DNA from 3 places in the Shewanella sp. SW1 genome. Region 1 is predicted to be linked to each of the others. Evidence: predicted binding sites of a transcription regulator. Region 1 holds the regulator's gene; each other region holds the start of a gene.

The links. The regulator LexA, encoded in region 1, represses DNA repair genes until DNA is damaged. The targets are predictions, from matches to a motif close to TACTGTATNNNNATACAGTA.
Region 2: the regulator LexA is predicted to act here: its motif matches at 4,413-4,432, upstream of recG (ATP-dependent DNA helicase RecG).
Region 3: the regulator LexA is predicted to act here: its motif matches at 4,879-4,898, upstream of recA (recombinase RecA).

Annotation. Positions count from the first base shown of each region.
Region 1 is NZ_JAKKSG010000018.1:32,918-39,956, reverse strand. Features, by position in the region: gene L5M71_RS16265 (VOC family protein) at 1-509, opposite strand, end outside; gene mtr (tryptophan permease) at 658-1,914, opposite strand; gene plsB (glycerol-3-phosphate 1-O-acyltransferase PlsB) at 1,914-4,337, opposite strand; gene lexA (transcriptional repressor LexA) at 4,498-5,118, shown strand; gene L5M71_RS16245 (cell division inhibitor SulA) at 5,115-5,627, shown strand; gene coxB (cytochrome c oxidase subunit II) at 6,031-7,039, shown strand, end outside.
Region 2 is NZ_JAKKSG010000011.1:99,934-106,972, forward strand. Features, by position in the region: gene L5M71_RS11610 (lysophospholipid acyltransferase family protein) at 1-153, opposite strand, end outside; gene L5M71_RS11615 (beta-ketoacyl synthase chain length factor) at 146-883, opposite strand; gene L5M71_RS11620 (DUF3014 domain-containing protein) at 1,221-2,117, opposite strand; gene recG (ATP-dependent DNA helicase RecG) at 2,321-4,396, opposite strand; gene L5M71_RS11630 (DNA-binding response regulator) at 4,588-5,184, opposite strand; gene L5M71_RS11635 (sensor histidine kinase) at 5,184-6,263, opposite strand; gene L5M71_RS11640 (tetratricopeptide repeat protein) at 6,382-7,039, opposite strand, start outside.
Region 3 is NZ_JAKKSG010000022.1:81,311-88,349, forward strand. Features, by position in the region: gene L5M71_RS18345 (peptidoglycan DD-metalloendopeptidase family protein) at 1-840, shown strand, start outside; gene rpoS (RNA polymerase sigma factor RpoS) at 921-1,901, shown strand; gene mutS (DNA mismatch repair protein MutS) at 2,033-4,603, opposite strand; gene recA (recombinase RecA) at 5,006-6,073, shown strand; gene L5M71_RS18365 (regulatory protein RecX) at 6,091-6,561, shown strand; gene alaS (alanine--tRNA ligase) at 6,881-7,039, shown strand, end outside.

The sequences.
Region 1 (7,039 bases):
ATGCCACTTGGCATGTTGGTCCAAGGGAAGATTTTGCAGTAAAAGGCTTCTTCAGCACGCGGCTCTTTGCAAGCCAGCTCAACCCAGCAAAGGGTATTGAGTTCACCCTGACGGCGAGCACCTATGTGGTTCTTCGCTTGCCATAAAGCAAAGCGTGCGCCTTCAGGATCGCTGACCTGCGCCATCACGCCCGCATCACCCACAATATGCGGCCCCATGTGCACTTGGCCGCCCGCCGCTTGAATCGCTACAATGCTGGCATCCATATCATCGACGGCAAAGTAGATACGCCAGTGGCTGGGGATATGTGCTTCTGACTCAGGGATTTGATACATGGCGCCTAAGTCATCTCCCGCTAAATTAAATAGCGAAAAGTGACCTTCAGGGATCGGCATTTCGACCGAGTTCCAACCAAATAACGCTTGGTAAAATGCTGTAGCTCCCTGCCAATCATGGCTTGCAAGTTCAACCCAACATGCATGTCCTTGTGCGTACTGAGTCATTTTCATTATCGGCTCCTTTGTTTTAACAATTATTCGAGTTAAGCCTGAGTTTGTATTTCTGTCCAGTATTCAGGTTAAAAAGATCTGTAAGACAAAACTCAACCGCTAAAGACAAAAAAGCCCTCACATGGAGGGCTTAAATCATCACAACAAATTAGGAATATTGCGGCAGTAAATTTGCCATCGCGAGCAGATGACATGCACCTGTGACTATGCCAAATAACACCACAAGAATAATCAGCGGTGTACCGCCTATCACTCTAAAACCTGTGCTATCGGGGAACAACTGTCGCGATTTATAGGCCATCAGCGCCGGGACGATTACCGCCCACACTGTCGCCGCTAATGCCGCAAAGCCAATCGCTACTAAGAAGCCATCGGGAAACAGTAATCCTAAAATCGTCGGCGGCACAAAGGTCACTAACGCGGTTTTCATCCGGCCAGAGCGTGAATCATCAAAACCAAACAAATCGGCAAGATAATCGAACAGGCCTAAGGTCACCCCTAAGAAAGATGAAGCCACGGCTAAGTTAGCAAACAGGGTCAACATACTGTTTAACCAGCTACTCGCCATCACCTCAGACAAAGCGCCCACCAACACACCCATATTGCCGCCTTGGGCAATAATGTCGATAAACTGGCTGCGGGGAATATTGCCCATAGTCGCCACTAACCAACAGGCATAAATCACCAGTGCGATAAAGGTGCCGACGAAAATCGCCTTGATAATGGTGGAGGAATCTTTGCCGTAATACTTCACTAAGCTGGGAACGTTACCATGGTAACCAAAACTGGCGAGACCAAAGGGCAGCGCCGCCCACAGATAAGGTGAAAAGCTGTTATTACCATCGGGTTCGAGCAACTTAGTCACATCAATTTCGATCAATAAATTGCCGATAGCGAGGAAGAAGGTAATGATCATACCGCCGAGCATAATCGTGGTAATCCGATCCACGGCTTTAGTACTGATCAACACTATGCTCGCCAATACTATGGCAAATACTAGCCCTGCCACACTTTGCGGTAACTCAATTCCCATGCCCTGCAAGCTGTGATTCACAATCGAACCACCGCCGCTGATATAGGCATAGGTCAAAATATACAACACGAAAGCGATAGAAACGCCGTTCACTATCCGCCAAAACTGCCCAAGAGTTTGCTTGCTTAAGGTATCGAAGCTAGCACCGGGTTCGAAATGTAAATTGGTTTCGAGCAACAATAAACCCGACATCAACATGCAAAACCAAATGCCCAATAACATCAAAATCGAATAGCCAAACCACATACCTGCACCGACCACGGGCAGAGAAAACATCCCAGCACCTACGGTCGTGCCAGCAATAATCATGGCACCACCGAGCAAGGACTTACCTGCGGGCTTATGCTTAGCCGCATTCATATGATTTGCCATTAAACTGTGTGCTCCGCGGTGACACTCGCCACTATCGTTTGTCTCACTGACGGACGTAATAAGCTATTGGCCTGATCTCGTATGCGATTGATATTGGACTTATCTTCACTATCCGCCAGATATCCCAATTCTTTGAGCTTCACGCTCAAAGTACCGTAGAGTTTTTTATCGTAGAACTCAGGCGCGGTAATACCATGTAAAGCCCCTAAACGCTGAGCGAGTAAATGGCTCTCAGACTCAAGTTCTGAGCGCTCCATCTTAGGTCTGTTCGCTAACAGATTGAAAATAATAGCGTAGCGTTGCAGAGTCTCGCTCACTGAACTGGCTAACAACAATAATTGGCTTGAGTGCTCAGGCACGACAGCTAAAGTATCTGTCTCAACCACTAAACCTAGCCCAATCAGGAAATCCAGTACTTGCTCAACATAGGCTGGTAAGTCTTTAATTCCCATGAAGAGTTCGGCTTTCAGCAGTGGATAAAAATCGGCAACGATTGAAACCACTTGCTGGCGCAGGATCTGTTCATTATGGGTTAAACAACTCGCAATTAATGAAGGAACAATAAATAAGTGAATGATATTGTTACGATAGTAAGTCATAGACACAGCCTGACTCGCTTCGATAGACACTATTTCCCCTAAAGGGTCGGCACTAACAACAAACTTGTTCAGCTCTAAACCTTGCTGCACTAAATGCTTACCATCACCTTCGGCAACAGATGTATAAGAAGTGTAAGGCACTTTTTTGAGTAGGGTCAGATACAAATCAAGCTGACGCTCCAGCAGACTACGTTCTAAGGCGTTTTGATCTGTCGCCAGTAAAACTAAGCTGGTCAAAGTCACCGAACTCGCCGCTGCGGCATCATTGATACGCGTCATCACCCGATTAGCCAGCACGTTTACCGCTGGCGTTAACCAACTTGGTTTCTGCTCGGGATCATCGGCCAACTCAGCACGCCAGTTTGGCGCACGCTCATTTAAGAAATTTTGCAGGGTAATAGGCTCGCCAAAATTCACATAACCTTGGCCGAAATTACCTAATTTACGAATGGCACCGAACACCTGCCACACAGATTCTTTTTTCTTTTTCTTACCGCTTAACTCTTTATGGTAAGTCGCTACTTCCATCACATGGTCATAGCCTAAATACACTGGCACAAGTGTGACAGGACGTTCAATACCGCGCAGTACGCTGTTCATCGTCATGGCGATCATGCCAGTTTTCGGCGCCAACAGACGGCCAGTACGTGAACGGCCACCTTCGGAGAAGTATTCCACCGAATAACCTTTAGCAAACAGCTGATCTAAATACTCACGAAATACTGCGGTGTACAGCTTGTTACCATTAAAACTACGGCGGATGAAGAAGGCACCACCGCGACGGAACATAGGTCCCGCGGGCCAGAAATTGAGGTTGATGCCAGCAGCAATGTGCGGCGGAACCATGCCTTGATAATACAAAATATACGATAACAGCAGGTAATCCATGTGGCTGCGATGGCAAGGCACATAAACGATCTCGTGACCATCATGGTGCAGCTGGCGAACTTGCTCGGCGCCTTTAATGTTGATCCCGCTGTAAAGCTTGTTCCACAACCAAGTTAAAAAACGCTCGGCAATACGCACTAAACTATCTGAGTAATCTGCTGCGATTTCATCGAGGTACTCAATAGCCGTCTCGCGCGCTTGGGTCTCAGAAATCTTTTTACTGGCGGCTTCTTCTTGAATCGCTTTGCGCAGCGACTCAGATTTGAGCAACGAATGAAACAGTGCTTGGCGGTTTGGCAGCACAGGCCCTGTCATTACCTTACGTTGACGACGGAAATGCACGCGCGCAACCCGTGCTAACTTATGGGCAATCCCCATGTCGGTGCCATGTTCGTCAGCCATGTAACGCAGGGATACGGCATTCGAAAACTGCACGAAGTTATGTCGACCTAAGAACAGAATCATCAAGCACTTGCGCAACCAAGTCGGGTTTTCCCGCTCAAATACGGCCGCCTTCATAGTGTCGTCTTCTTTCCCTGGCGTTCGACCCCAATACAAGCTCACAGGCACAAGTTGAATATCCAATTCAGGACGTTCCTTATGCACGGCTAACAAACGCATAAAGCATTCGAGGAAAGGCTCATTACCAGCACGCTCGCCAAACAGTGGCTTACGTCCTTGAAGACAGACAACCCGAGGCGCAGTCACACCATTAGCCACTAGAGGCTCATAAGGGCTTGGTAAACCTAACTTAGCCGTTATTTCGCTCAAAGCAGCTATGTCACTAAGGGATTCTGTTTTCATCACATAAACAAGGGGTCTGGAAGCATCCAGATTCAGATCGGCAAAGGGATCCTGAGGCACCACAATAGTGTGCACTAAGTGTTTTTGGATCCAACGTAATGATTTCAACCAAAGAGAGTCGTGTTTAGGCATTATTCTTATGCAATTAAGTGCGTTTACTAGCCCGATAGAATACCAGACTATGGGCAATATTCGCTAATTCTCTCCAACATAGCTAAAAAGTGGTTAATACTTGCGCTGCAAATAATACTGTATATACTAACAGTAACTGTATAGAAAAACAGGAAACACCATGAGACCTTTGACGCCACGCCAAGCTGAAATATTAGAGCTAATTAAACGAAATATTGCCGATACTGGCATGCCACCCACTCGGGCAGAAATCGCAACCCGTTTAGGTTTTAAGAGCGCCAATGCGGCTGAAGAACATCTTAAGGCGTTGGCAAAAAAGGGCTGCATTGAGATCATGCCAGGCACATCTCGAGGCATTCGTCTGCCTGCGGAAATCGAAGATTTGACTGAAACAGGTTTACCGCTCATCGGCCAAGTGGCCGCAGGTGAACCTATCCTCGCCCAAGAACATGTTGAACAGTACTACCAAGTCGACCCAAGCATGTTCCATCCCGCCGCCGATTTTTTACTGCGAGTAAAGGGTGACAGCATGAAGAATATCGGCATTCTCGAAGGTGATTTGCTGGCAGTTCATAAAGTAGAACAAGCTAGAAATGGTCAAGTGGTTGTCGCTAGAGTCGATGACGATGTCACTGTTAAACGTTTCGAAAAAAAAGGTAATGTGGTCTATCTACATGCCGAAAATGAAGATTACTCCCCGATTAAAGTGGATTTAGGCTTCCAAAGTTTAACAATTGAAGGACTCGCCGTCGGTGTGATCCGTAATGGAGATTGGCTATGAATAAACTACTTGGCAATGCCCCCCGCCATCCGGGCTTGTGGCTCGATGAAGTCCGTGATGCCGACTATGACTGGCACCATGCGCCTATCGCCTGTATGCCAACTAAGACTCAAGGTCGCCAAGAATTAATTCATCTGAGTGCACAACTCGCTCAGTTAAGCCAACAGGGCCGTTGGTTAGTGCTCATCAACCCACCAAGTATTGGCTACAAGCAAATGCTTGCCAGCGCAGGTGTGCGTATGGATAGAGTCTTACTGGTTCATGCTAAAGATGAAGTCGAAACCCTGTGGGCGATGGAAAAAGCCCTGACAAGTGGTACGTCCAGTGCAGTCATTACTTGGACTCAATCATTAGATGCGCGGGATAATCGACGCCTACAAATCGTGGCTAAAAGTGCCCGAGCTATGGGCATAGTGCTTGAAGACGTAAACAGTCACTTACATGCCGACGTACGCATTGAGCAAGGCAATCTCTTCGGTCAGCAATCTTTTTTTAGCGCTGTACACTAAATATTCATTTAATTTTTTACCTTGAAAGCCGCCTCACCTATGAATGTGAGGCTTTTTTTTGGCAATTTTTCAGATAATTAGATAAATAAGTGATCTTGATCAATATTTAAACAGCAAGTATGGTTGGTTAAGTCGGTGATGATATATCACCTTCCGTGGTCAATGAATCGAGTATTTATCGAACTCGAAGCGCCACTAAAAATAGAGAACAGATTTATTTCAGCAGTATGTGCCAGCGTGGCTAATTACCAGCAGTAACAATACTTGATTAAAAGTAACAGCCGCCAACGCACGTTGAAGTCAAAAAAGCTTTTTTGGGAACTGAAGAGTTTGCATAGAGTTGAGACTTACTGTGTTGCTCTTCTTTGTAGTTGCTATTCGCAATTGGCAGAGGAGAAGTCTTGTGAAGCAATTGTTGTATTGTTTACTCGTGGTGCTTTTCGCACCACCGTTGACCGCCGCAGACATGCGGTTCAACATGACCCCTGGCGTGACCGAGATCAGTGGCAAGGTTTATCACTTGCACATGACCATCTTGTATATCTGCTGCGCAATAGGCCTAGTGGTCTTTGGCGTCATGATTTACGCCATGATCAACCACAGAAAATCCAAAGGCGCTGTCGCGTCCCACTTTCACGAAAGCACTAAAGTTGAAATCGCTTGGACGATTCTGCCATTTATCATTTTGATCTTAATGGCGATTCCAGCGACAAAAACTTTAATCGCAATGGAAGATCCCAGCAACGCCGATCTCACCGTAAAAGTCACGGGTTCCCAATGGAAATGGCATTACAGCTATTTCGATCAAGATATTGATTTTTATAGCATACTGACAACACCCAGAGCACAAATCGAAGGCACCGAAACCAAGGGTGAAAACTATCTATTGGAAGTCGATAAACCGCTCGTTCTACCGATAAACCGCAAAATCCGCTTTCTGATGACTTCAGAGGATGTCATCCATTCTTGGTGGGTGCCCGCCTTTGCAATTAAGAAAGATGCCAATCCAGGATTTATCAATGAGGCCTGGACTCGCATCGACAAACCCGGCATTTACCGTGGTCAATGCGCCGAGCTCTGCGGTAAAGACCATGGTTTTATGCCTATCGTAGTACAAGCGTTACCCGAAGCCGAGTTTGAGGCTTGGGTCACAGAGCAGAAACAAGCCGCAGGTGCTGCGGCTGAAGCCGCTCAAGCCGCTTTATCACAAACCCTAAGTAAAGAAGAGTTGATGACTCAAGGTGAACAAGTTTACCTCGGGCACTGCGCAGCCTGCCACCAGCCCAATGGCGAAGGGTTGCAAGGCGTATTTCCGCACCTTAAAGGTAGCCCGATTGCAACGGGACCACTCAGCGGTCACCTTGAAATTGTGCTCAACGGTAAAACGGGTACTGCCATGCAAGCGTTTAGTA
Region 2 (7,039 bases), on a different contig from region 1:
TAAGCCAAAGGCGATATAACAACTTACACCGCCTAGCCAACGTGGCACATAATTCAGCCCTTCGCGGCGAGTTTCCGGCAAGGTATAAGCGGCATTGAGCATTGAATCTTCATGGCCCTTAGCGGCGTCATGGCTGTGGGCTGCATCAAACATGCTCAAGTCTCCAATGCCATTGGGATAAGCAGCCTGAAATATTTTGCGCCGTTGCTAGGGCGTGGATAAATGCACCATAGGTCAGCGGATTTAAAGCTGTTGCCTTAGAAATGCGGCTCACCGTGAGCTTGGCCGAAGCGGGTGTATCGAAGGGCGCGAGCTGTAGGCCTAGGGCCAAAGGTAATTCAAATTCTTGGGTAAACTCATCGTACACAGGTGGCACTGGATCATCACCGAAGACTAATAACAATGGTTCTGGCGATTGATGTAATTGGGCGAAGGCTTCGACCATAGCTTGGGACAGGGTTTCTGTGCCCGCCGCAACTGAGGTTGAAGGCGCGGTATTGGCCGCCACTATGCCAAAAATGCCGCTGGCGGTGTTGTGCACCGACTGACTAAAACCTAAGGGCGATAAGGGCTGTTTGGCGATAATGTCTTCGAGCAGGCCAATGGTGCGCTGTAACTCTCCATGGCGCGAGGCAAAAATAGAGCGACAATTTGCAGGCATTTCGCACTGAAAACTCACCTCTAACATCATCTTAGTCAAGCGACTAAAACGGCGGCGCTGCATGGCGGGAATTTGTTTGAGTGCGGGAGCTGTGGTATCCGACTGTGGTGGCGTATCGAGATTGAGCTCAGCCGAACTCTCGCACCAAGTTTGCCAACTTTGATGGTGCTGATATTGGGGGGCCCAAGCGCCCCAAGAGAGAATGCTGAATGTTAGTTGCACTACTTTGCCTCGACACTAAATTTAAGCTGTCTTAGTTATCCCTAACTAAGTTAGAACATTAATGGATTGCCATACCATAGTGAGGAGTATACGCGTTAGAAGAATGACGCTCGAAATGCCCTCTACAGCGTGGTCATTCTACACTATGCCCTTTCTTTTTATGAAGCCATTTGCATTGTGCGGGTTAACGGAATGGGATCAAGTGCTGTGATTTGCAGCGCTTATTCGACATTGAGTAACAAATATCGCAGTGGCTATCTGATTTCGCAGATGCTTTAACTTACAGGTTAAAATGAAAAAAGGCGCACTGAGCGCCTTTTGGCATGAGCTTGATAACCTATTGCGACAATTGATTCTCGATTTTACGCAGCGCTACTTTCAACTTGCGAGTATTTTCTGGACCCATACGGATCAACAGTTTTTGTGCACTGGGTAGTGCCTCTAAGTTAGGGTCAACGAATTGATAGTTAACGCTAATTGAATTCAGCTCAATCGGATCTTCAATAATAGGTGCTGCGAGTAACATTTTAATTGCTTGCAGCATTCTGTCGTTAAATTTGGCGTTGCTGTAGCCGAGTTCGGTAAAAGCTTCCTCTAGGAGCGGCGTCAGTTGCTTGTAAGTTGTGATTAAGCTCTGTTCGTCCATTTTGGCAATCGAGTCAACATAGGCATCGTATCTGTGGAAACCCTCAGGATTTAAATACACTTTGTTGGTGATTTCTGAGACTGAGAACAGCTTCTCTGGTCCTTTAAGTGGGCTAACTTTACGGGTTAATTCACCCTGAGCTAGGTTATCCACGAATACCACAAATTGGCGGACGAGATCTTGCTGCACTAACGAAGAACTCAGCACATTGTTATTGATCATGGCGAGAGCTTTTTGTTGCACAAATGCATCACTTTCAGCCAGCACAGGCACAGGTTCTACGACAACTTCAGGCTCTGCCACTGCAGTGGTTTCAGTGCTATTGGTGTTCGTTTCTGTAACGGCAGGCGTCGTCTCAGTGGTTTCAGGCTCTGGCGCACTTTCGAGCGTCATAGGTTCAGATGGCGGTGTTTCAGGCAATACAATAGGGGCGTTAGGGATGAGTTTAGGTGAGTCAGAATCACCGCTGTAGTAATAATATCCTCCGGCAGAAAGTAGCACGACGAGCACTATCGCAAAAAGCGCAAAGCGATTGCTGCTAGAAGAAGTCTCTTGAGGTGTTATTCTATCATCTTGATTAACTTGCATTTTACATCCTTCGCTTGAGTGTCAAGGTAACTTGGTGAATACATGCAGCTAACATTAAAGTGCAAGAGCGGGCTATTTGAAGGCCGCAGGTTCATTTTGCAAGTTTCCATGCGCTTGTCTATAGCGCTTAGCTGAACATAAACAATTTATTTCGAGTAAAGGCAGATGTTACGCCTCGTTCTTTACCCTTTAATATTTACGGCTTAAGCTTGCACATAGTGCTGTCTGTGCCCGAGCCAACGTAAAATAATTGCATCGACTTTTTCGGGGGCTTGCGCCATTACATGGCTCGCTAATTTCTGAATGTGTGGGATCAAAGCTTGATCGCGCACCAGATCGGCAATTTTGAGCTCAGCCAGTCCCGTCTGCTTAGTGCCAAGCACTTCACCTGGGCCACGAATTTCTAAATCTTTCTGCGCTATGATGAAACCATCATTGCTTTGTCTGAGTACACTCAGTCTTTGGGTGGCGGTATGGCTCAATGGCGCCTTGTAGAGTAACACACAATGGCTTGCGATGGCGCCTCGACCGACTCGTCCGCGCAGTTGATGTAGTTGTGCTAGACCTAAACGTTCAGGGTTTTCAATGATCATCAGGCTGGCATTAGGTACGTCGACGCCCACTTCAATCACGGTTGTCGCTACCAGTAGATGAATAATGCCTGCCTTAAAGTCAGCCATGATTTGCTGTTTCTCGGCGCTCTTCAACCTGCCATGCACTAGGCCAATATTGAGCTCGGGCAGGGCGAGGCGCAGTTCTTCGGCTGTGTCTTCGGCGGCTTGGCATTCGAGCACTTCGGATTCTTCAATCAGAGTACACACCCAATAGGCCTGACGTTTATCTGTGATGACGGCGTTACGCACCCGTTCAAGCACTTCGTTGCGGCGTGAATCAGCAATCGCCACTGTGGTTACTGGAGTTCGCCCCGGCGGCAGTTCATCGATAATGGACGTGTCGAGATCTGCATAGGCCGTCATCGCCAGCGTGCGGGGAATGGGTGTGGCTGTCATGATCAATTGATGCGGGTGGAAACCTTGGTTCACGCCCTTTTCCCGCAGGCCTAAGCGTTGGTGTACGCCGAATCTGTGTTGCTCATCTATGATAATTAACGCAAGTTTGTTAAAGACCACATGCTGCTGGAAGATGGCATGGGTACCAATCACCATCTGGGCGGCGCCGGATTCAATATCCGCAAGGGATTGGGTTCTGGCCTTGCCTTTTAGTTTTCCCGCCAGCCAACCTACCTTAAGTCCGAGTGGCTCAAACCAAGCGGCAAAGTTAGTTGCATGTTGCTCGGCCAATAACTCGGTCGGTGCCATCATGGCAACTTGATAACCGTTTTCAATCGCTTGTAATGCCGCCATCGCCGCGACTAAGGTTTTGCCAGAGCCAACATCCCCTTGCACTAAGCGCATCATAGGGTGCGGTTTTTCTAAATCTTTGCCTATATCAGCCACGACTCTTTGCTGGGCGCCAGTCGGTTTAAAGGGCAAAGCGGCGAGGAAAGGATTGAGCAACTGCCCCGTGGCCTGCATGGTGACAGCGGCATCTAAATTACTGCGCTGCCTTAGGCGTAACATGCTGAGATTGTGGGCGAGTAATTCTTCCTGCACGAGTCGTTGCTGGGCTGGGTGTTGACCTAGCTCTAAATCGAACTGAGAGATCCCCGCAGGAGGGCGATGTAGCGTCTGCAGCGCTTGTTTAAGGCTGATGTTGTTAGGTTGCAATTGCGGTGGCAGAAGTTCAGTTAAGCCACCCTCTTCCAGCAATACCAAGGCTTGCTCCGTCAGCTTTAGCCAACTCGCCTGTTTTAAGCCCTCAGTCGTGGGATAAATCGGCGTTAGGGTATCACTCAGGTGAACATCTTCACCGGGATACACCACTTTATATTCTGGATGCACTATCTCAGCTTGATGACTACCACGGCGCACTTCACCATAGGCGCGGATCATCAAACCATTTTGCATGGCATTACGCTGAGCAACGGAAAAGTTAAAGAAGCGCAGGCTTAAGCTGCCCGTATCGTCGCGCACATTGCAGACCAGCATGCGCTTGCGGCCTTGGATGATTTGTGTCGATTGGATTTCAGCTTCTATAGTGCCATAACCGCCTAGGCTGAGGGCGGCAATGGGATAGATTTGGGTTCTATCTTCGTAGCGCAGGGGTAAGTGAAACAGCAGATCTTGTACTGTTGTGATGCCGAGCTTTGCGAGTTTCTCCGCGACCTTTTTGGCGACGCCTTTGAGGTCGGTGATCGGAACAAGATCCAATTGCTGCAAGTCGTTAGCACTCAATCACTGTGAATTTATACATATATTAACAGAGAATAAGCGTAAGGCAATCTCAAGGGGAATTAGGGTGTTATCAAATTTTGTTTGGAAGCATAGCTAATATCTTTCTGCGACCTTAAGGCCGCAAAATTGTTGATAAGAGATCGTTAGGCTGAAAGCGTGGTTAACTGTGAGTGTTATTACAACCAGCCTTTTTGTTTGGCGATGCGCGCTGCATCGATTCGATTGCTGGCATTGAGTTTGGCTATGGCTTCAGAGAGGTAGTTGCGAACAGTCCCTTCAGCGATAAAAAGAGTTTCGGCGATGTCGGAGGTGGATTTGCCTTCGCTAGCGAGGCGAAGAGCGCGGCGTTCTTTGTCGTTGAGTGGGTCGACATCGCCAATCGCCATCATGGCAAGTTCAGGATCGATCACTCGTTTTCCCGCCATCACTTGTTGAATCGCGTTGACTAAGGTTTCTGAGGGTGCATCTTTAAGCAGAAAGCCGCCCACACCCGCTTCGATGGCACGTTTAATATAGCCCGCACGGCCGAAGGTGGTAATGACCACTATCTTGGTTTGGCTATGTTGCTCCTTTAACCATGTAGCCAGCTCTAAGCCTGTGCGGCCGGGCATTTCGATATCCGTTAGCAAGAGATCAAAGCTTTGCTGTTTGAGTAAGCTTAGAGCTTCGTCGCCGTCACTCGCTTGGGTGATACTAAAACCCCCTGCAAGCGTGAGGAGTGCGGCGAGCGCTCCTCGCACCATAGCTTGATCTTCCGCCAATAAAATCTTCATTAATTTGTTGCTCCCTGCAAAGGTAAACTGACGGTAAATGTATATCCCTGTTCGAGATTATAGCTCAAGCTGCCGCCTAAACTGTCGAGGCGCTCGCGTATACCTGTGAGGCCATTACCCTCTATAAAAGGTTTGGCCGCGGCATTGTCTTTGACTTCGAGCAGCAGGTGGTCTGATTGCTTAGAAAAGTGGATAGAGCATTCACTTGCACCGCTATGGCGAAGAATATTATTAATGAGTTCGGTGAGGATCAAACTCAGTTGGCTTTCTGTGCTTGCACCTAGCTTGGGTAGCTCACCACTGAGCTCGACACTTAAGCCTTTATCCCTTAATGATTTACAAAGCTGCGTCACGCAACTCTCTAGACCCTTGTGTTTGTAGTCTGACACTGTGTGGCGGATCTGGCTTAAACTTTCCCTCGCAATTTGTCCTAGCTCAGTCAATTGGGTTGATGCGAGTTCATATTCTTGTTTTGCGATAAGCTTTTCGGCTAGCTCAGCCTTAAGGGCGATGGAAGAAAGGCTATGCCCCATAATGTCGTGTAGATCCCGCGCGATACGTTCACGCTCAAGCATAGTGGCCAAGGTGGTAATTTCTTGGGCACTTTGCTGTTCTTTCAATTTATGCCGATAACGTCTGCGTTCGGCGACACCAAACATGCCCACGCCGAGCACTAATCCCGAGCCGTAAAGCGGAAAGTAGTAACTGTTAAAGTGGTAAATCTCATTGAGGGCAAACAACAGGCCGATGAGTGCTGTAATAGCCAACAGACAGGTCCGGAGAGGATAAAAAAAGCCAATGAAGAAAGCGGCAAAGGTAAATAGCGATATAGAGCCTGGGTTGATTGGTGTGATCGCTATTGCTATGGCCACCATAATGAGAATGGGCAGATAGGCGCTACGGCTATTGCACTTATAGGTCCAAAAATAACTGACAATAAAAGGGATTAACACGGCAAAACTGAGGGCGATTTTCCAGCTTGGATAGGGATTTATGGCAAGTGGGATCAGATAAAACACTAAGTTTATCAAATACACCCAAGCAAGTTTTCGTTCGAGCTGAAGGGGAGTGCTTATCATGATGCCTCTGTGTCACTGAGTTGGTTGTTGAATGCCCACCGATGGCATCTGTTTTAATTTATTCTTTTTAGGGATTGGCGCTATCGTCAGCGCCATAGATCCCCGTTAGCAACTTTGTCTATTTTGCACTTAACTGCTGATTTTGTTGAAGCAAAAATTTTGCCCAACCGTAATCTGCTTGTACTTTGATCGCTTGTTGCCAATCTTCAATCGCGCCTTGGCTATCGCCTAATTCCTGTTTAGCGAGCCCGCGCCACGTGTAGGCTTCGGCTTCACCCCAGCAAATGTTGTCGCAAGGCTGGGCGAATCTTTCTATGGCTGTAGTGGCTAAGGTCTTAGCATTTTGCATGCTGCCGCCAAATATGGCTGGCGTGTTATAGGCGGCGATGGCTTTAACAAGCGCTACCCGTGGATTTTGTGGTTCTAATTGTTCGGCACTGGCAATCGCCTTGGCGGATTTCATACCGAGCGTTGCACCTTTACTATTGTCTAAGGCGATTTGCATGCCATAAACCGACGATAACAGGGCAAGGGATTCTGCATTCGCTTGGCTGGTTTCGAGTGCTTCTAATGTGGTTTGCGCTGTAGTCAGTGCGCTGCTAGCGAGTGTTTTCTGCCCCATTACATTGGCACTGATGGCTAAGCGATAGTTCGCATAGGCTTTATCATAATCTTGAGTGCTACCGCTCAGTTGTTGTAATTGCGTTAGATTCATCGCATTCGAGGCCGCGTCTACATTGGTGATGTTAGTGTTTGATGGCGTTGCTGCAAACGAG
Region 3 (7,039 bases), on a different contig from region 1:
AGCTTTCAGGCCAGCAGACCCGCACCCGTCGAAAATATTTCCCATAGCTACTCTAAAAATAGCAAAGGCCACATTAAATCGAATTCATATAAAGTTAAAAAAGGTGACACTCTCTACTCTATTTCTTGGGCTGCAGGGAAAGACTTTTCTGAAATAGCTAAACTTAATCAATTAGATAACCCTTATACAATTTACCCTGGACAGATTTTATATTTAACTAATGCTAAATCTAGTAACCAATCAAAATCTACGACTTTAGATGGAAATATAACGGATAATTCAGATGCTAACTCAAGTAAAAGTGATAAAAAACAATTAGATGATAAGGTTTATCAGTCTAATGCTAAGTCAAGTGACGATCTGAAAAAAACACTTGATCAGAAAGCTAAGCCCGCGTACCTTGTAACAAGTTCCCAACAAAATGTTAACCAACTAATGGTTCCACCCACCTCAACACTGCCAGCCAGTGTGAGTCAGTGGCAGTGGCCAGTAAGAGGGAAGTTAATCGGAACTTATTCTGCCAATGAGCAGGGAAATAAAGGTATTAAGATCGCGGGAAATCGGGGAGATATCATCAAAGCTGCTGCAGATGGGCGGGTGGTATACGCAGGAAGTGCTCTTAGGGGTTACGGTAATTTAGTGATTATTAAACATAGTGACGATTACCTTAGTGCTTATGCTCATACGGACAAGATCTTAGTCAAAGAAAAGCAACATGTCCTCGCAGGGCAGACTGTTGCAAAAATGGGCAATACAGGTGCCAATCGGGTAATGTTACATTTTGAAATTCGTTACCATGGACAGTCTGTAAACCCACTTACTTATTTACCTAAACAATGATTGTTTGGGGCCTTGTTGGCAAATGGAGGATAGGAAATTGCACTAATTCAGCAGTTTAATTAGGTTTGGGAGATTTGATCATGAGCCGCATAAATAGCACTGCCGCAGAAGCACTAGTAGATTTTTCCGCAGAAACCGTAGACTTTGATCTTGAAAAAGAAGAAGTTGCCACCGATCTAGTCCAAGAGCTAGGAATAGAACAACAGGTCCAAGATGACCTGCAAAAAAATCTTGATGCCACTCAACTTTATCTAGGTGAGATTGGTTTTTCCCCACTGCTTAGCGCAGAAGAAGAAGTTTACTTTTCCCGTAAGGCCTTAAAAGGTTGTGCAAAATCCCGTAATCGCATGATCGAAAGTAATTTACGTCTCGTCGTAAAAATTGCACGTCGTTACAATAACCGCGGCTTAGCACTGCTCGATCTTATCGAAGAGGGTAATTTAGGTTTAATTCGTGCCGTAGAAAAGTTTGACCCAGAAAGAGGTTTTCGTTTTTCAACCTATGCGACTTGGTGGATCAGACAGACGATTGAACGCGCTATCATGAATCAAACTCGTACTATTCGTTTGCCGATTCATGTTGTTAAAGAACTCAACGTATACTTGCGCACAGCCCGCGAATTAGCACAAAAACTGGATCATGAACCTACAGCGGAAGAAATTGCTGAAAAACTGCAAGTTTCTAGCTCTGATGTGAGCCGCATGCTTAAGCTGAATGAAAAAATTACCTCTGTTGATACGCCTTTGGGGGGCGATAACGAGAAAGCATTATTAGATGTATTGGCCGATGATGATAGTGTTGGCCCTGACTATAAAGTGCAAGATGAAGACATCTCTAACTCGGTTGTGAAATGGCTTAACGAGTTGAACACAAAACAAAGAGAAGTATTAGCCCGTCGTTTTGGTTTGTTAGGTTATGAACCTTCTACGCTTGAAGATGTGGGGGCTGAAATTGGTTTAACCCGTGAACGTGTTCGTCAAATCCAAGTGGAAGCATTAAAACGCTTACGTGATTTATTGGGTTCTCAAGGTTTATCTGTTGAAGCTTTATTTAGAAACTAATATCTGTCTTATGGTGCCTTTCAGAGAAGCTATCCAGAAATGCACTTAGTGTGAGATCACGTCATAAAGTAAAACGCCCACTATAGAGTGGGCGTTGTTATTTTTAGGCTTTTATTTAGATCACCTGATGTCTAGCTCAAGCGTTTCAGTTCATAGAGCAAATCAAGCGCCTGTTTTGGCGTTAAGTTATCGGGATTAATGCTACTTAATTTAGTCAAAGCTGGATTTTCAACCGGTTCAGGTAAAGCGAGTAAGCTTTGAATGGGCGTCCTCGTTCCTTCTGGTTGGTGATCGCGACTCTCCAATTGCTGCAATTTATGTTTCGCTGCTTTAATCACTTTGTTTGGCACGCCGGCAAGCGCCGCAACTTGTAAGCCGTAGCTTTTACTGGCGGCGCCTTCTTGTACTGCATGCATAAAGGCGATGGTATCATCGTGCTCTATGGCATCAAGGTGCACATTGTAAACACCTGCCATTAAGTCAGGTAATTGAGTTAGCTCAAAATAATGGGTAGCGAATAGGGTCATAGCCCCGACTTGCTGGGCTAAATACTCTGCTGCCGACCAAGCTAGCGATAAACCATCATAGGTGGATGTTCCACGGCCGATTTCATCCATTAACACTAAACTACTGGCAGTGGCATTGTGCAGGATGTTGGCAGTTTCAGTCATTTCGACCATAAAGGTTGAGCGGCCAGAGGCCAGATCGTCTGATGCGCCAATACGGGTAAAGATGCGATCAATCGGGCCAATCAGGGCGCGATCTGCTGGAACAAAACAACCAATATGGGTCATCAGTGTAATCAAGGCGACTTGACGCATATAGGTCGATTTACCGCCCATGTTGGGTCCGGTGACAATCAACATACGTCTTTGATTGTGCAAGGTCACTGGGTTAGCGATAAACGGCGTTTGGCTAACACGCTCCACCACTGGATGGCGACCTGCGTCTATTTGTACGCCGATATCTTGGCTCAGCTCTGGACAAGTGTAGCCTAAGGTTTCGGCACGCTCGGCAAAGTTACTCAGTACATCAAGCTCAGCCGCTGCTCTAGCAAAAGCCTGTAATTCATGTAATTTCGGCAGAATAAGATCGAATAACTGTTCCCATAACTGCTTTTCGAGTGCCAGCGCTTTACCTTGGCTCGAGAGGACTTTTTCTTCGTATTCCTTAAGTTCAGGCGTGATATAACGCTCCATATTCTTAAGTGTTTGGCGTCGTTGATAATTGAGCGGTACTTGTGAGGATTGCAGGCGGCTTACTTCGATGTAATAACCGTGTACGCGGTTATAGCCGACTTTAAGTGTATTGATGCCAGTTCGTTCTTTTTCTCTGGCTTCAAGTTGTACTAAGTAATCACTCGCTCCTTCGCTCAGACCGCGCCATTCATCTAGTTCGCTGTTATAGCCTTCACGGATCACCCCACCATCGCGGATAAGCATAGGTGGATTATCGACTATCGCGCGCTCAAGCAGGGCTTGCTCAGCGGGGAACTCACCTAAGTGTTGACGCAATTGAGTCGTGTGCGGCGCGCTCAGTGTACTTAAACTCAGTTGTAATTCAGGCAATAAGCCCAGTGCTTGACGTAAACGTGCAAAGTCCCTTGGACGGGCAGTGCGCAGGGCTAACCTTGCCATGATACGTTCGATATCGCCAAGTGCCTTTAGCTGCTCATGCAAACCTTCGTGGGCTGCGGTATCGAGCAGTTCAGTCACCGCCTGTTGACGAGCCTTGATTTGCTTAGGATCTCGCAGAGGCTGATGGACCCAGCGTTGTAACATACGGCTGCCCATAGGCGTTGCCGTATTATCCAATACTGCCGCTAAGGTATTATCGCGGCCACCGGCAAGGTTTTGAGTTAATTCTAAATTTCGGCGAGTTGCCGCATCGAGTACTATGCTATCGGTTTGATTGAAGCGGATAATGGCATTGATATGGGGCAGTGCCGTGCGCTGTGTGTCTTTGACATATTGCATCAAGCAACCCGCAGCCTGCAGTGATAAACGTGCATCTGCGATGCCAAAACCATGTAAGTCTTTAGTGCCGAACTGGGCCAGTAGTAACTTGATACTCGTATCGTAATCAAATTCCCACTCGGGGCGACGGCGTTTGCCTTTAAAACCGTTAAGTAGACCTAGTTCGCCAAAGTCTTCACTGTAGAGAATTTCAACGGGATTAGTGCGTTGCAATTCTGCTTCTAATGACTCTCGGGTGTCGAGCTCTGCAATCACAAAACGTCCGGATGAAACATCTAATGTGGCATAACCAAAACCGACTTTACCTTGATAAACCGCGGCTAACAGATTGTCTTGGCGCTCTTGTAGCAACGCTTCGTCGGTTAAGGTGCCTGGCGTGACAATTCGCACCACTTTACGTTCTACCGGTCCTTTAGATGTCGCGGGATCGCCAATCTGTTCGCAAATCGCAACTGATTGACCAATTTGAACTAATTTTGCAAGATAGCCTTCCACAGCATGGTAAGGAAGTCCCGCCATCGGAATAGGATCGCCACCACTTTTACCGCGCGCAGTGAGTGAAATGCCTAACAGCTCAGAAGCACGTTTAGCATCGTCATAAAACAACTCGTAGAAGTCACCCATGCGATAAAACAGCAACATATCGTGATGTTCTGCTTTCATCGTCAAGTACTGACGCATCATAGGAGTATGTTTCTCTAAATCATCGGTATCAATTACATTCATTAAATCGTTATCGTCCGTTGTGACTGCCTAAAGGCGATACAGTTTGTGTGGTTAAGGGTGATTAAGCGCTATGGAAGCGGAAGACTGCTGTACAATTTTCAGCTAAAAAGACCACGCAAAATTTGTTGCGCCAATCTTAGCAATAATTTAGCGAAAATTGAGCCCTTAACGATGGATATTGATCAAAGGGAGCTATTATCTGATTTGATATTCGCTAAAACCTTGGTCATATTAAAAATCCTATCAGCTAAAAATAATTCAGTCACAGGTCTTGATACTGTATGATTGTACAGTATACTAGTCAGCAGAATTAAGACAAAAAGCGCGGCTTTTTGAATTACCCGTTTGTAAATTGAATATCACTTTTGACAGCTTAATGCTTGTCTTGATGAGGGAACAGGAATGAAGGTCGATCCAAATAAAGAGAAAGCACTTGCTGCGGTATTGATCCAAATTGAGAAACAATTTGGTAAAGGCTCCATCATGAAGCTGGGCGAAGATCGCTCTATGGATGTTGAGACCATTTCTACCGGTTCTCTGTCTCTGGACGTTGCTTTAGGTGCTGGCGGTTTGCCAATGGGTCGTATCGTTGAGATCTATGGTCCTGAATCATCAGGTAAAACAACACTGACTTTAGAAGTGATTGCCGCAGCGCAACGTGAAGGCAAAACCTGTGCCTTTATCGATGCAGAGCATGCGTTAGACCCTATTTATGCTAAAAAATTGGGCGTAGATATTGATAACCTGCTGTGTTCGCAACCGGATACTGGCGAGCAAGCGCTTGAGATTTGTGATGCTTTAACTCGTTCAGGCGCTGTTGACGTTATCGTAGTCGACTCAGTGGCGGCATTAACGCCTAAAGCTGAAATCGAAGGCGAAATTGGTGATTCTCACATGGGCCTAGCGGCGCGTATGATGAGCCAAGCCATGCGTAAACTTGCGGGTAACTTAAAGCAATCTAACACCTTACTTATCTTCATCAACCAAATTCGGATGAAGATTGGTGTGATGTTCGGTAACCCAGAAACTACAACCGGTGGTAACGCGCTGAAGTTTTATGCTTCTGTTCGTTTAGACATTCGCCGCACTGGTGCCATTAAAGACGGCGATGAAGTGGTCGGTAACGAAACTCGCGTTAAAGTGGTGAAAAACAAGGTTGCAGCGCCGTTTAAGCAGGCCGAATTCCAAATCCTTTATGGCCAAGGTATTAACCGTACTGGTGAGTTAGTTGACTTAGGCGTAGCCCATAAGTTGATTGAAAAAGCGGGCGCTTGGTACAGCTATAAAGGTGATAAAATCGGCCAAGGTCGTGCTAATGCTGGCAAATATCTGACTGAAAACCCAGCTATTGCTGCTGAAATTGACAAGACGCTACGTGAGTTGCTTTTGAGTAATCCGAGTGCCTTGGCTGCCAAAGCTGATGATAGTACTGAGGACAATATTGATTTAGAGACAGGCGAAGTATTCTGAGTCAGTCAGCCCATCAAATTGCGGTCGCGCTGTTAGCGCGCCGCGATTATTCCCGTTTACAAATCCGCGATAAATTGCTCGAAAAAGGTTTCGAACTTAACGATATCGAACCTGTACTCGATGCTTGCGAATCCTCCGGTTTTATTAATGATGCTCGTTATGCCGAACTGTTGGTGCGAAGCCACATCAGTCGAGGCCACGGTGCAATACGCATCCGCCAAGCAATCGCACAGAAAGGCTTATCTAAAGACTGTATTGAAGCCGCTTTGGTTAATTGTGATTGTGACTGGTTTGAGCTAGCAAAAGATAAAGCCACCAAAAAATACGGTGTTCCTCGCGTAACAGAAGTGAAGGGCTCTAAAGCTCGGGATCTCATCGCAAAGGAAAAGGCCAAACGAGTGCGTTTTTTAATGGGCCAAGGCTTTAGCTACGATCAAATCACTTACGCACTAGATTCAGATCCCAATGATCTCGATGAAAATTATTAAATTTGGAGCTAAGACTGTAAAAGCTCATCTAAATATCATCAATGAGTCTTGTCCATTTCGTACTCCACATTAGACTCACTTGCTTAAATATTGTCCGTGCCGCGATAAACTTACACCGTCTTTATTTGTGCTTTATCTTGTCGTTTTGCTTCTAGTGACTCTGGTGTGGGCGATTCACGCTAAAATATTAAATTCCTGATGTGTATATCACCAATCAAGACTGGTCGTCCTTCCTTAGTCTGCTTATAATGCTGGGCAAATAGAAATACGGCTAGCCTAAGGCGTAGCTGGTAATGCTTACCCAATTCAGGATGATTTCATGTATCAAACTACAGCAGAGCTCAGAAGCGCTTTCCTCGAATTTTTCCGCAGCAATGGTCATCAAGTTGTGGACAGTAGTTCATTAGTGCCAGGCAACGATCCCACACTTTTATTTACCAATGCAGGCATGAACCAGTTCAAGGACGTGTTTCTTGGT